DNA from 4 places in the Agrobacterium sp. 5Ca39 genome. Region 3 is predicted to be linked to each of the others. Evidence: predicted binding sites of a transcription regulator. Region 3 holds the regulator's gene; each other region holds the start of a gene.
The links. The regulator PhoB, encoded in region 3, activates phosphate uptake and scavenging genes when phosphate is short. The targets are predictions, from matches to a motif close to TGTCATNNANCTGTCAT.
Positions count from the first base shown of each region.

Region 1 (3,601 bases), 790 kb from region 3:
CATAGACCGAGTCGGACACGGCATAGAGGATGCCAGGCTTCTCGGCATCGCCTACCAGACCCGAAAGAGCGCCCCAGCCGATAGGCGCACCATCGACAGTGGCGGATACCAGCTGCGGATAGGCCAGCTCGCCCTCGGCGCGTTCATAGATCATGACATGCGAGCGGGCGCCGCCGTCTTCCACCAGATCAGCCTCATTGGCCGTGACGAGGAGGTTGCGCGCGGGGATGGCGACAGCGCCTTCCGGCGAAATGCCTGAAGGCAGGAGCTGCGTGAGCTGCGGCTCTGCGCCGGTATCCTTGTAAACAGCGGCAATGGAAGCGCGCTCGGCAAGCACGAAGAAGTACTTTTGACCATCGAAGGTCGCCGTTTCCAGACCCTCCGGCTCGATGCCCTTGGCCTTAGAGCGTTTTTCCGGATAGTGGCCAATGGCCGCTACCGCGTGCTCGAGCGAAGCGCCGGCTTCATAAAGGAGCTTGCCGGTCTTGTCGAAAATGGTGAAGCCGCGTGCACCGCCCTGCCAGTCGCCCTCGTTGGCGATGACGATACGGTCATTGTCCAGCCACTTGACGGCGTCAGGTTCGCGCTTGCGGCCTTCCTGCTTGTCGGTGAATTTCAGCTGGCCATCGGTCTTGGTGTCGATGCCTTCCAGATTGACGGTGCCGGCAGAGAAATGCGTCTTCACCGTGCCGGTCTTGCCGTCGATGATGACGATATGGTTGTTTTCCTGCAGCGTCAGCGCGATCTCGCCATTGGCATTGATCGAGACGAATTCCGGTTCCGGATCTTCAGGGGAAATCTCGGCGAGACCGGTAACGTCGATCTTCTTCAGCGTCGCGCAGTCGGCAACGCCGTCCTTCAGGCCGACAGTGACTAAATAACCGGCTGGCATCTGCGGCAGAGCGCCTTCGTTCACCTCTTCATCACGTTCGTTTTCGATAGCGATGGCGGCAAAGGTTTTATCCGGAGACACCGCGACTGAATCCGGTTGACCGCCGAGATCACAGCTCGCTTCGATCTTCTTGGCAGCGATATCGACAGTCACGAGCTTGCCGGAGGGCTTGGCGCGGTTTTCCGAGGTATTGACGCCGGCGAGAACCTTGAGACCGGCAACGGCAACGGAGGTCGGCTCACCTTCCAGCAGCAATGCGCCGCCGGCCTTGGGAGCCTTGGCATCGGTGATGTCGATGAAGCCGATGCCGCCGAGCGGGCTGTCCGAATAGATCAGCGTCTTGCCGTCTTCGCTGGCGGTGATGATTTCAGCCGAGGTCACGGACTTGGCGTCCTTGTCCGCGGGCAGGTTCTTCGCTACCGGGAAAGAAGCAATGCGGTTAAAAACCGGCTCTGCGGCCGCCGGAAAGGCTGCAGATGTAAGCAGAGCCGCGGTCAAGGCCATCTGAGAAAATCGGAACGCCATTTTATCCCCCTTGGGTTCAGAAATATCCCAAGGCTTCTGCGTCACGGACATGACAGTGGCATGACACTTCATGGCCCGGAATCAAAAAGCCCGGCCGCAAAGGCCGGGCTTTCGTGTTTATGCGCATATTCCGTATATCGAAACGCCGTGTGTCCGGATGGAGGCTACACAGGCACGCCCGACTTTCATTCCATACCATTCGGCATAAACGGCGCCGCTCGAAAGAACTTTCGAAAGGCACGCTCCTTAGACCGGTTGATGGCGTGAGCGCGTCAAAACATGCTTCCTCGTGAACCTGAAAAGCCGCCGCCCGCCGCGGGCGTTACGGCTTTCCGGAAACCTTACGAGTTGACGGCGTCCTTCAGGCCCTTGCCTGCGGAGAACTTCGGAACGTTGCGAGCCGGGATATCGACTTCAGCACCCGTGGAAGGGTTACGGCCCTTGGAGGCTTCACGACGGCTGACGGAGAAGCTGCCAAAGCCGGCGAGGCGGATATCGCCACCGTTCTTCAGTTCGCTCTGTACGGTTTCGAATACGGCATCAACAGCGGAAGCAGCATCTGCCTTCGTGAGACCAGCCTTTTCGGCAACAGCAGAGACGAGCTCGTTCTTGTTCATGTTTCCACCCCTTTCAATGGTTTGAAACGACTCAAATTAAGCCGGCGCAGAATACGTTCGTATCCGCGCGCAGCAACTCAAAAGCGCTGGAATCGCCTGAAAAACAAGGGGTCTGCGGTTTTTTTCACAAAAAAGGCCGACATTTCTGCCGGCCTTCCCCATAATCGTGCCAATTTCGCATCACTTGCGCCGACCTGAAGCCGTACCTTCGTCGTGAAGCCTAACGCATTGAATCTACGCAGGACCTGTCGCGAGCACCGATTCCGGCCCTCGCGACGACGCGTCTCAATGCGCGATGGTCTGGCTGCCGTCATCAACGCCTTCGACCGTTGCGATCACCGGCGTCTCGATGCTGCCATCCCACTCGATGGGCTCCGGCTGGCGAATGAGGGCGTGCTTGATAACCTCGCCCATGCGCGACACCGGAATGATTTCCATCTCGTTCTTCACATTATCCGGAATCTCCGCCAGATCCTTGGCGTTTTCTTCCGGGATCAGCACCTTCTTGATGCCGCCGCGAAGCGCTGCAAGCAGCTTTTCCTTCAGGCCACCGATCGGCAGAACGCGACCACGAAGCGTGATCTCGCCCGTCATCGCCACATCCTTCGAGACCGGAATACCGGTCATGATGGAGACGATCGCGGTTGCCATGGCGACACCGGCGGAGGGACCGTCCTTCGGGGTTGCCCCTTCCGGAACGTGCACGTGGATGTCGCTCTTGTCGAAGCGCGGCGGCTCGATGCCGAAGTCCACGGCGCGCGAACGGACATAGGATGCCGCCGCCGAAATGGATTCCTTCATCACTTCCTTGAGGTTGCCGGTAACCGTCATGCGGCCCTTGCCCGGCATCATCACGCCTTCGATGGTGAGCAGCTCACCGCCGACTTCCGTCCAGGCCAGACCCGTGACGACACCGACCTGATCCTCGCGCTCAGCCTCGCCGTGGCGGAACCGCGGAACGCCCAGATAATCCGGAACGTTTGCTGCGGTAACCTCAACGGACTTGACCTTGCCCTTGATGATCTCGGTGACAGCCTTCCGCGCCAGCTTCATCAGCTCGCGTTCGAAGCTGCGCACGCCCGCCTCGCGGGTGTACTGCTGGATGACAACCATCAGGGCATCATCGGTGACCGAGAATTCTTCCGGACGCAGGGCATGTTCCTTGATCGCCTTGGGCAGCAGGTGACGCTTTGCGATTTCGCGCTTTTCGTCTTCCGTGTAACCGGCGATGCGGATCACTTCCATACGGTCCATCAGCGGGCCGGGAATGTTCAGCGTGTTGGCCGTGGTCACGAACATCACGTCGGACAGGTCGTATTCCACTTCCAGGTAGTGATCCATGAAGGTGGAGTTCTGTTCCGGATCGAGAACCTCGAGCAGCGCCGACGACGGATCGCCACGGAAATCCATGCCCATCTTGTCGATTTCGTCGAGCAGGAAGAGCGGGTTTGCCTTCTTGGCCTTCTTCATCGACTGGACGATCTTGCCCGGCATGGAGCCGATATAGGTGCGGCGGTGACCGCGGATTTCCGCTTCGTCACGAACGCCACCCAGCGCCATGCGCACA
Region 1 covers NZ_AP026436.1:897,192-900,792, reverse strand. Annotated here, with positions in the region: gene ACZ47E_RS04425 (esterase-like activity of phytase family protein) at 1-1,417, opposite strand, end outside; gene hupB (DNA-binding protein HupB) at 1,759-2,034, opposite strand; gene lon (endopeptidase La) at 2,320-3,601, opposite strand, start outside.
Region 1: the regulator PhoB is predicted to act here: its motif matches at 1,467-1,483, upstream of ACZ47E_RS04425 (esterase-like activity of phytase family protein).

Region 2 (3,601 bases), 1.3 Mb from region 3:
AAATCTTCGCAGACATGTCGAAACTGCTCCGGTTGGACAGCGGGGTGAAACCCCGGATTATTCATCACGTACCTGAATAGAATAACCAAATCGTGTCAGGAACGTTGAATTTGAAATGGACCGAGTTCAAGTGAGAGTCAAGACGATTATCCCCTTGCTGTCGGTTCATGCGCTGCCCGTTCGACCTTACGTTTTGCTCAACGGTGTCGCGGCTGAACAAAGATGAATTTCCCTGTTGCGGACTGCGTATGAACCGTGTATTCCCCAGCCATCGCCTCGGCGGAGTGTAGCGCAGTCTGGTAGCGCATCTGGTTTGGGACCAGAGGGTCGGGAGTTCGAATCTCTCCACTCCGACCATTTTAAGGCAAAGCATCAGCTTTCCGGCGTAACCTCTTCCCATAAATTGTCATTATTCCGCTGGCGGGCCGGCCAAAGTGCTTTCCGCCGTACCGATTGTCATGACATTGCCGCGCCATGCCACTGCGCTGCCAATCCAGCTTCTCGTCCAGATGACGGGCATGATGATGTCCCGTGCGATCATGGCCGGCAGGGTATGGAGCGATATTGGCCACCCGTTGAGGGCGGTCAGGGCCAATTCGGGGCCGTATATGAGGACGAGGACGGCGAGGGCGGTCGCTAAGAGGTTCACGTCCATCATGGCCGCCGCGGTGAGTGCGAACAGAAGCGGGGGAAGTGCGCCCGTCAGGATTTCCGGCGCGAAATATTGCGGGAAGGTCACGCGCCTTAGCCGCGCCCAGCGGGCCTGGCGTGACCAGATTTCGCCGGCGTGACGCTGGCCGAGCGGTTGCTCGAAAGGGGCGGAGACAAGATGCACCCTGCGGCCAGCGTTTCGCACCAGCTTCGTCGAGGCGGCGTCTTCGGCGATTTCGGCGGCGAGGGCGCGGATACCCCCATGGTCCTCGAGGAACGGTTTGTTCCACAACATGGATTTGCCCTGCGCGAAACCCATTCCGATGGCTTCTGCCGCATATTGCCAGCGGCCCTGCGCGCCGTTGAGGAAGGCGCATTCCACATGCGCCCAGAAACCCGTCGGCCGCGAGCCCAGCGGCGGGGAGCACACGAGGCCGCTGTCTTTCCGCCAGGCCGACATCATGCGCGTCACGTAGGACTTCGGCATCAATACGTTCGAATCGGCGAGGATGACCCATTCATGCCGGGCGGCCAGCCAGCCCTTGACGCAATTGTTCAGTTTTGGATTGGCACTGATCCGGTCGTCGCCGATGAGCAATTGCGCTGAAACGGAAGGAAAGGCGCTCTGAGCTTTGCGCACTTGCGCAATGACGGGGTCGAATTCATCTGCAACGCAGAAAAGCAGTTCGTAATCCGGCCAATCGAGCTCGAAGGCGCGTGACAGCGTAAGACGGGTGAAACTTTCCACACCGCGCAGTGGCACAACGATCGAGACAGGCGGTTTTTGCCGCGCAAGGGAATTTTCCGGGTCGCGCCGCTTTAGCCGCCACCCGGCAAGGCAGATACCGAGAAGGTTGAAAGCGACGAGCAGAATTGCGCAAAGGGCAAAGACGGTTTCCATGCTGGCCAGGTCCACTCCCGAGCTTCCGGCGGTTTGTCCGCCCGGTGATTCCACGGAATTTGTCTCTGCCGATTATAACGTTTGCGTGACAGTTACATGTCACCGGCGGCAGGCGGGAGTTTTCCGCGCGGAGATTGTGCCTGAAAGAGTGAACGCCAAAAGAAAGCCCTTCACGGAGAAGGGCCAGTCATAAACGCGGATAATGAACGTCAGTGCATGTTGAGAATATGAGCGTGACTGCTTGCGATGAGAAACGACTCCCGCGCTTTTTCGATGTCGCATCGTCCGGCGATGGCATCGAGGCAGTTTCTGCGTGCTTCTTCATATTCCGGGCCGTGTTCTTCCGGCCAGCGGTACATCAGCATGTCCAGCGCTACCAGCGGGCTGTAGATTTCCACTGCTGCGGACAAGGGCAGGTGGATCGCCACCGGCTTCATCCACGAGGCGTGGTGACACGGCTCCGTTCTGTTGATCAGCATGTCATTCTCCTCCTGTTTCACGCGCCTTCATGGCGGTTTTCACTCCCTTTTCACTCCCATGCGCGAAATGCCCGCCTCACGAAATGGTTCCCGATCACCTAAAATGTGATCGATTGGGGGGTTCCAATTTTTCAAGATGAATGGAAGATGAACAAATAGATGAACCGGAGATGAACAAAACCGCCACCAAAGGCGTTGTAATGTCCATAAGAAGGAGAACACATATGTTCAATCTGTCAGGTATTCAGGAAAGCTTCTTTGGTGACCGCATGGCAGGCGTATGCCAGGCCATTACCTCGGCACTGGCCTTTGAATCAGGTCTCGAAAAGTCGCGCATTTCCGCCACTGTCGAAAATGACGTGATCTATCTGGAAGGCACGGCTGATTCGGTCGAGGCGATCGACATCGCCATCAACCTTGCCGCTTCCATTTCCAACTGCAGGATTCTGAGCCATATAGAGCCGGTCTACTGAACATTGCGCCAGCCGGGCGAAACATCGTCCGGCTCATTCAGACGCAATAACGCGGTAACGTCACTTCCGGTTGCCGATTTGCGCGCTGCGCACAATATCGCCAGGCTTGATGCCGTAGCGTTTCGCAGCGCCGCCATTCAGTTCAAGCACGAATTTCACTGGCCCGCGGGAGCTGATGATGGCTTCCGAATGTGGAACCGCGTTTTCGTGGATGTGGGTGATGCGGCCGTCACGGCCAATGAAAAGCATGTCGAGCGGAATAAGCGTGTTCCGCATCCACATGGCGACATCACGCGGTTCACCGAAATTGAACAACATGCCGTTTTCTGGTGGCATGCTCTTGCGGAACATCAGGCCCTGCTCGCGCTGGGCATTGTTCAGCGCCAGTTCCACAGTGAAATCGTGGCTTTTTCCCCCGGCCGTTTCAATCTGCAGCGGTTCGGAGGTGAATGTCTGCTGTTGCTGCGCCTGGGCGGCGCTGGCCAGCGTGAAAAAAAGAAGCGCCATAACGGCGCTCTTCACCATATCGGGCAGGGCGGACATCAATGCGACATCCCGATCGAAACCGGGTTGTCCGGGTGGATTTCCGCGGCCATCAGGCCTTTGTCGCCATCGCCATAACGCACCAGCACAACCTGCCCGGGGCGAAGTTCGGTCAGGCCGAAACGGCGCAGTGTCTCCATATGCACGAAAATATCTTCCGTTCCTTCGCCACGCGTCAGGAAACCGAAACCCTTGGTGCGGTTGAACCACTTGACGATGGCGCGCTCCAGTCCGCTGGACGGCGTCACCTGCACATGGGTGCGCACCGGCGGCAGCTGCGAGGGGTGAACGGCGGTGGACTGATCCATGGAGAGAATTCGAAATGCCTGAAAGCCACGGTCGCGCCGCTGGATGAGGGCGACAATGCGCGTGCCTTCAAGGATCGTCTGGTAACCGTCGCGACGCAGGCAGGAAACATGCAGCAGCACATCCTGTGTGCCGTTGTCGGGCACGATGAAGCCGAAACCCTTGGCGACATCGAACCACTTCACGACGCCGGTGATCTCGGTCAGGTCCACGGCATCGCCCGAAAGGTCCTCGACATCGACTATCGT
Region 2 covers NZ_AP026436.1:1,434,449-1,438,049, reverse strand. Annotated here, with positions in the region: gene ACZ47E_RS07250 (ETC complex I subunit) at 1-16, opposite strand, end outside; tRNA gene ACZ47E_RS07245 (tRNA-Pro) at 281-357, shown strand; gene ACZ47E_RS07240 (ceramide glucosyltransferase) at 410-1,552, opposite strand; gene ACZ47E_RS07235 (DUF982 domain-containing protein) at 1,762-2,031, opposite strand; gene ACZ47E_RS07230 (BON domain-containing protein) at 2,256-2,504, shown strand; gene ACZ47E_RS07225 (DUF192 domain-containing protein) at 2,565-3,047, opposite strand; gene ACZ47E_RS07220 (cold-shock protein) at 3,047-3,601, opposite strand, start outside.
Region 2: the regulator PhoB is predicted to act here: its motif matches at 1,638-1,654, upstream of ACZ47E_RS07240 (ceramide glucosyltransferase).

Region 3 (3,601 bases):
CTCATACAAGATGATCGGCAAGGACGTTTCGGTTTATTACGGCGAAAAGCGCGCGCTTTACGACGTGAACCTCAACGTTCGCGAAAATACGGTAACCGCGCTTATCGGCCCGTCCGGCTGCGGCAAATCCACCTTCCTGCGTACCCTGAACCGTATGAACGACACGATCGACGGTTGCCGGGTCACGGGCAAGATCACGCTCGACGCCGACGATATCTATGATCAGGCGATTGACGTCGTGGAGTTGCGCGCCCGCGTCGGCATGGTGTTCCAGAAGCCAAACCCTTTTCCGAAGTCGATCTACGAAAACATTTCCTACGGTCCACGCATTCACGGTCTCGCCCGCAACAAGGCGGATATGGACCAGATCGTTGAGCAGAGCCTTCAGAAGGCGGGTCTCTGGAACGAGGTTAAGGATCGCCTGCACGAATCCGGCACCGGTCTTTCCGGCGGTCAGCAGCAGCGCCTGTGCATTGCACGCGCCGTTGCCGTCAGCCCGGAAGTGATCCTGATGGACGAACCCTGCTCGGCGCTGGATCCGATCGCCACTGCCAAGGTCGAGGAACTGATCCACGAACTGCGCACCAATTACACGATTGTTATCGTCACGCACTCCATGCAGCAGGCGGCACGTGTTTCCCAGCGTACGGCCATGTTCCATCTCGGTCACCTTGTCGAGGAAAATGAAACCGACAAGATGTTCACCAATCCGGATGACCAGCGCACGCAGGATTACATCATGGGCCGCTTCGGCTGATCGCGGCCGGCGCTTTATCGCAACCCAACAAGACTGGTGCCGCTGCGGCCCCGCTTCGGGCGGTCGCATGCAAGGCCAAGCCGGAGGAATAGACCGTGAACCAGACAACGACCCATTCGCATATTCTGTCTGCTTATGATGACGAACTGAAGTTCCTGACGCGACGCATCGCCGAGATGGGTGGTCTCGCCGAGCAGATGTGTGCCGACGCCGTGCGTGCGCTCGTCAATTCCGACGCCGCGCTTGCCCAGAAGGTCATTTCCGATGACGCTATCCTCGATCATTCCGAGCGAGAGATCGGCGACAAGGCCATCGTCACCATTGCGAAGCGCCAGCCGATGGCGGCAGACCTTCGCGAGATCATCGGCACGCTGCGTATTGCAGCGGACCTCGAGCGCGTTGGCGACCTCGGCAAGAATACTGCCAAGCGTGTCATCGCGGTGGCCGGAACGGGCGTGCCGCGCAAACTCGCCCGCGGCATAGAGCACCTGTCGGAGCTGGCGTTGGTACAGCTCAAAGAAGTCCTTGACGTCTATTCGACACGTTCCGCCGAAAAGGCCAATGCCATTCGCGAGCGCGACGAGGAAATCGACGCCATGTATACCTCGCTCTTCCGCGAGCTTCTGACCTACATGATGGAAGATCCGCGCAACATCACCACCTGCACGCATCTTCTGTTCTGCGCCAAGAATATCGAGCGCATCGGTGACCATGCCACCAACATCGCCGAGACGATCTATTACATGACCACCGGCAGCCAGCCGGAGGGCGAGCGTCCGAAGGACGACAGTTCCAACACGCTCGGTTCGGTGACCGAGTAACAGACAAGCAGCGGCTTGCGGAGTTAGCATATGGTGCCCAAGATTGCAGTTGTGGAAGATGAGGAAGCGCTGAGCGTCCTGCTTCGTTACAATCTCGAGGCTGAGGGATATGACGTCGACACCATACCCCGTGGAGACGAGGCAGAGATCAGGCTGCAGGAACGTATTCCGGATCTGCTCATCCTGGATTGGATGCTTCCCGGCGTTTCCGGTATCGAGCTGTGCCGTAGGCTCAGGATGCGGCCGGAAACCGAGCGCCTTCCCATCATCATGCTGACGGCGCGCGGCGAGGAAAGCGAACGGGTTCGCGGCCTCGCCACCGGCGCGGACGATTATGTGGTCAAGCCGTTTTCCACGCCGGAACTGATGGCCCGCGTCAAGGCCATGCTGCGCCGGGCCCGTCCGGAGGTTCTGTCTTCGGTGCTGAAGTGCGGCGATATCGAGCTGGATCGCGAGACGCATCGCGTTCACCGCAAAAGCCGCGAGGTGCGTCTCGGTCCGACGGAGTTCCGCCTGCTGGAATTCCTGATGACCTCTCCGGGCCGCGTGTTCTCCCGTTCGCAATTGCTGGACGGCGTCTGGGGTCACGATATCTATGTGGATGAGCGGACGGTTGACGTGCATGTCGGACGTCTGCGCAAGGCGCTCAACTTTTCCCATATGCAGGATGTCATCCGCACCGTGCGCGGTGCCGGATATTCGATGGAAGCCTGATCGGAACCGAACTGAGGGTTCCCCTCAGCATGACGTTCCGCCAAAATGAAAAGGCCCGAAACCGGTCTGGTGTCGGGCCTTTTTATTTTGAACCTTCCGCAAGCACGATAATTTCATCCCTTTGACGAGCGGTTGAGAGTCCACCGAAATTCGATTGAGGGGCGAAACCCGACGACGATGAATAAGCCTTGATGTTCTGCTGTCGCTGTCCGGGAAGCGCGGTATTTTGTCACAAAAAAAACGGGCCCGAAGGCCCGTAGTTTTTGAGTGTCAAATGTGTGCCGCAACACTCAAGCCTTGCGGCGTTCGCTGACCGGTTGGTAGGCGAGTTTCGCATGGAATTTGCAATAAGGTGACGATTCCAGCGCTTCACAGCCGCAGAAATGGAAATCGTCTTTCAGGGGGTCGCCGACCGGCCACTTGCAGGTGCGCTCCGTCAGTTCCGTCAGCGTCAGCCGGCGGGAGATCGGAGTAACGACGTTTCTGGAAGGAACGTAATCGAGAATTTCAGCGGTTTCGATGCCGACCTCTTCCTGAAGAGCGGTCGCCGCGTTGGAGCGGGTCAGGATCCGAGCAGGTGCAGCGTTGACGCGGCCAGCGAAATTCGCCGTGCGCGGGGCAGGTGCAGCAGTCCGCTTGGGCGCAGAACGCGCCGACGTCACCGGGCCGCCAGCCTTGACGCGTCCGGGCAGATTAAGACGATGGACCTTGCCGATCACGGCATTGCGGCTGACGCCGCCCAGCTGAGCTGCTATCTGGCTGGCGCTCAGTCCTTCGGCCCACAATTTCTTGAGTTTCTCGACCCGCTCGTCTGTCCAGTTCATGCCGCTTCTCCGCTTTTCGCGTGTATTTCGACAGAATCCTTCTCCGTCTCGCGGGCATGCCGCGAGCGTGGTTTCTGCCTGATTTTTGGTGACTAGTTCCGCCGCAATGCAGTCTAGTAATTAGCGATTAACCTAGTGCCACGCAGACTCCGTGGCAAGAGTCGCGGGAATCATCTCGAATCGATTTTCCGGTTTTCCCCAACTTGCTGGCGAGTTGAGTCAGAAAGGCAACACCTTGGGCCTCGCGACCTGCCACCTACTAGGGCTTGAGAAGCCTAGGAAATACGGACTTTTGTTGACATCGGCAAGCGAAGTGACAATAGTGCCCCTGCCGCCGCGAGGCGGCATTTTTGATTTTCAGGCGAGGGATAACCCTCGAAGCCTATTGACAACCGTCTGACAGCGCATCCGCGCAAGGAGTGATACAGCCATGGCCGAAGCCGCCGCGCCATTGTTCGATACATTTGCAAGAGCCCCCCTCCGCT
Region 3 covers NZ_AP026436.1:103,646-107,246, forward strand. Annotated here, with positions in the region: gene pstB (phosphate ABC transporter ATP-binding protein PstB) at 1-757, shown strand, start outside; gene phoU (phosphate signaling complex protein PhoU) at 853-1,578, shown strand; gene phoB (phosphate regulon transcriptional regulator PhoB) at 1,609-2,292, shown strand; gene ACZ47E_RS00505 (GcrA family cell cycle regulator) at 2,583-3,116, opposite strand; gene ACZ47E_RS00510 (aspartate aminotransferase family protein) at 3,547-3,601, shown strand, end outside.

Region 4 (3,601 bases), 1.2 Mb from region 3:
CGCCGAAATCCTGCGGGTCGGTATCGGAAAATTTTGGCTTGGATACGGACGCGGTTTCGAGCAGATCGTAACTCGTGGAGGTGCAGCCGCCGATCAATAGCAAAGCCGACAATAGTGCCGATAAACGCAGCCGCATTGGAACCCTGATGAAAATATTGCCCCTATACGGCCGCCAAAACGGCGCGCCGTATCTCCCGATTTACGCATAACATGGTAAACAAACTGATATGGCAAGTGGCAACGTGCTTTTTGCACCCGACAGTCGCTGGATTTTGAAGCGATTTGCGCATTCATCGCCGAATAAGGCGCTGCAGGAGCCTTGACGGTGACGCCCCTCGGCGCTGCGCGGGGTCCGTTCTGCCCTCTGGAATCAGGCCTCGGCCAGGATGCGGTGGATTTTCGGTTGCGGCGCTTCAGTGACCGGAAGGGTAATGACAGCCCGCCAGGCGTAACCACGGGCGATTTCCTCAAATTCGAGGTTGCCATCAAAACGGCCTGCCATATTGGCCAGAACATAGCGAAGATTGGCGCGGGGCGTAACATGGAAGCGCGTGAGCCAGCCGTGCAGGAGCGTGCGGAACCACTTCGGCAGCTGTTCCTGCTGGCCAAAATCGACAATATGCAGCGCGCCACCGGGTTTCAGCGCCTTGAGCGCCTGTTCCACTGCCTTTTCCCAGTCCGGTATCATCGACAGCGCATACGGAATCATGACCCGGTCGAACCCGTCGGGCTGACCGAACTCGGAGGGGCGGAAAGCGGTGGCGTCGGCCACGCGCAAAATCGGGCGTTCCGCCCTGCCGGCGAAATTCTCGGCTGCGGTCAGCAGCATTTCGGCGGAGATGTCGAGGCCGAATAGTTTGGCGTCAGGAAACCTGCGGCCGGCCAGCAGCAGGTTGCGACCGGTGCCGCAGCCGACTTCCAGGAGCGTGCCGCCCTTTGGTACGTTCAGGCCGGAAATGGTCCGGTCGCGGCCAAGAAGGTAATATTTGCGGGTGATATCGTAGATATGTCGCTGGTGGCGATACATGCGGTCCATCAGGCTCGCATGTGCACTATCTGCAAGACTTACATTCTCACCGACGGTTTTCATGCCATAGCCCTCTGGTAAATATGGAAACCGCCATAAATGGCCGAGCGGTCCAAGGCGTTGAGCTCGCTGGAGCGCTCTTCCAGATAGACCCACTGATTACGGATATCGGGGGAAAGCCGGCCTTCGATCACGCTCTTTTCGGCTGCGGTGCGGAAGATGACGCGGGCGCCTGATGCGGCGGTGCGGCTGATCTGTGACCACAATTCGTTGAGCTGCACATCCGTCATCCAGTCCTGCGCGTCCAGGAGGATATAGCGGTCGACGGCGCTTGCCGGCTTTTTGGAGAGAAGCTCGGTGTAGGTGGCGTGATGCACGGCGACGCGCGCCGTATTGTTGCGGATTGTCTCGTAATATTCCGACTTGAGATAGGCGGGCAAAGAGCCTTCATGCGGCTCCGGATAACGGCGTGCAAAGGCCTGCCAGGCAAAATAATTGTCGCTCAACGGAAAGTTGCAGGCGAGTTTTTCCAGCCGCTGCTTCAGAACCGAGGCAACCGTGCCGTCATCGGAAAGGCTTGCCAGTTCGTCATATTGGCGGGGCGGTATGCCGAGACCGAAGAGGGAGCTTTTGCGTTTCGTCAACCAGCGGACCACCTTCTTGTCGAAGAGCGGCGCGACCTTGCTGTCGAAAAACCGGCGCTGTTCTTCGATAGTGCGGGTCTTGGCCATTTCGGTGAGCTTCACACCGTGCAGCCTGGCCATGAGATGGCCTGCGCCGATGAAGCGTCCGAGCAGGCCGGTGTGATAGATGTTCCTGTCAAACACCGAAATGCGACGACGGCCGGAAAGCGTGCGCTTCGACCAGTAAGCCTTGGTCGTGGCATCAAGATGTTCGGCGATGAAGCGATCGTAACCGTGGCTGTTGCTGCGCATATTGGCGCGGCCGAAGTGACGCACCACGTCCTGATGGGCGGGCAGATGGCGGAAGGCGGCGAGCTTCAGCTTGTTCAGCGCAATGTGATGCGGATTGAGGTCAACCACGTCGATGCTGGCCGGGTTGCGCGAGAGATACGCCAGCATGTTGCAGCCGCCGGAACCGATAGTGACGATACGGTGACCTTCGCCCAGCTCCATCGCCTCCATGTCGATCTCGGGATCTTCCCAGATTTGCGGATAGACGAGGCCAGAGAAAAGAACGCCGAAGAACCGTTCGGAGAGGCCGCTTTTCGAGAGCGCCTTGTGCTGGAGCAATGCGGACTTCAGTTTTGTGTTCTTGCTGAAGCCGGTCTTGGGTGCCGCACTCGTCATTTGTTCACCTCTCAGTCGATTGAGAGGCGTCTACAGCCGTGACGCTACAGTTTGATGACAGGGGCTGTGGGCGAAGGCGGGGAATGATGGAGACGCTGGAAAACCAGACGGGGCCGGCAGTGCGGGACACAAAGAACCGCCCCACCGACGGATGGGGAGGCAACTGGCGCCGCTACGGATACGTCGCCTCGGGCTCGTCCCGAGGATCTGCACGTCCTGATATTTGCGAGGTTTTCAAATCCTTGGGACAAAACCAGGGATGGCGAAAGGAAAATGCCCGACGCTCAAGGACAAACGGCTGCACCGCGCTCAGAGCGACGCCAGAGGCGATCACTTGCGCAGAACGTGCAGCATGCCCTTGCGTTTTGCATCGTAATAATAACCGCGCGCGTAAAGCCTGACGGCGTTGTCGCGGTCGTTGCCCGCCACCACCCATGCGCCGCGTAAATATTTGACGGCGTATTTGAGATTGGTTTCGGCGTCGAACAGGCCCGAGGCGGGGCCATCGAAGCCCATGGAGCGTGCCGTAGCGTGCCTGATCTGCATCAGGCCGAAGTTACCGCTGTTATAGGCGCCGGGATTATACCGGCTTTCGCGCTGCACCACGCGATGAACCAGGTCTTCCGGAACATCATACATGCTGGCGTATTTGGAAATCAGCCCGCTCAGTTTTTCGCGTCCGGCAGGTGGCGTATTAAGCGGCGCAGTCATCGCTTCATTCTGCCGGATGGCGGCAAGGGCGGCGTTGGTCGGTCCGGCGGCATAGGCGAGAACGGTGCTGTCCGGCTTGGGCAGCGGAATGACTTTGCGTTCGGCCGTCAGTTCGGTGCCGATGGAGGGTGAGCCGGGCGGCGGCGGTGCCGGCGGGAAGCTGCCCTTGACGGCAACCACCTGCGGCAGATCGGCCGCGGCATTATGGGAGGCAGGTTTGGCCGTCGCAGCCGCCGTTTCGATGGCTGCCGCCGCGGGAGCGGCGCTTGCCGGTGCGAGTGCTGCGGCCGCGGTGGGTGCAGATGCCGCCACGGCGGCTTGGGCGACCTCGGTCTGCTGCGGCTGCATCTGGGCAGTGATCGCAGCGGCGGCAGCTATTTCGGTAGCCGGCGGCAGCGCCACGCGTCCGCCCTTGACGGCGACGGCTGTGGGAAGTGCTGCTGCCTGAGAAGAGGCTGCGGTTTCGGCGGTCTGAACCGATGCAGCTGTCGGGGTTGCTGCTGCGGCCTCGGTCGCTGCCGGCTGCGCGGATGTCGACGCAGGAGTGGTTGCG
Region 4 covers NZ_AP026436.1:1,733,420-1,737,020, reverse strand. Annotated here, with positions in the region: gene ACZ47E_RS08755 (glycoside hydrolase family 25 protein) at 1-136, opposite strand, end outside; gene ACZ47E_RS08750 (class I SAM-dependent methyltransferase) at 371-1,090, opposite strand; gene ACZ47E_RS08745 (BtaA family protein) at 1,087-2,337, opposite strand; gene ACZ47E_RS08740 (lytic transglycosylase domain-containing protein) at 2,668-3,601, opposite strand, start outside.
Region 4: the regulator PhoB is predicted to act here: its motif matches at 2,381-2,397, upstream of ACZ47E_RS08745 (BtaA family protein).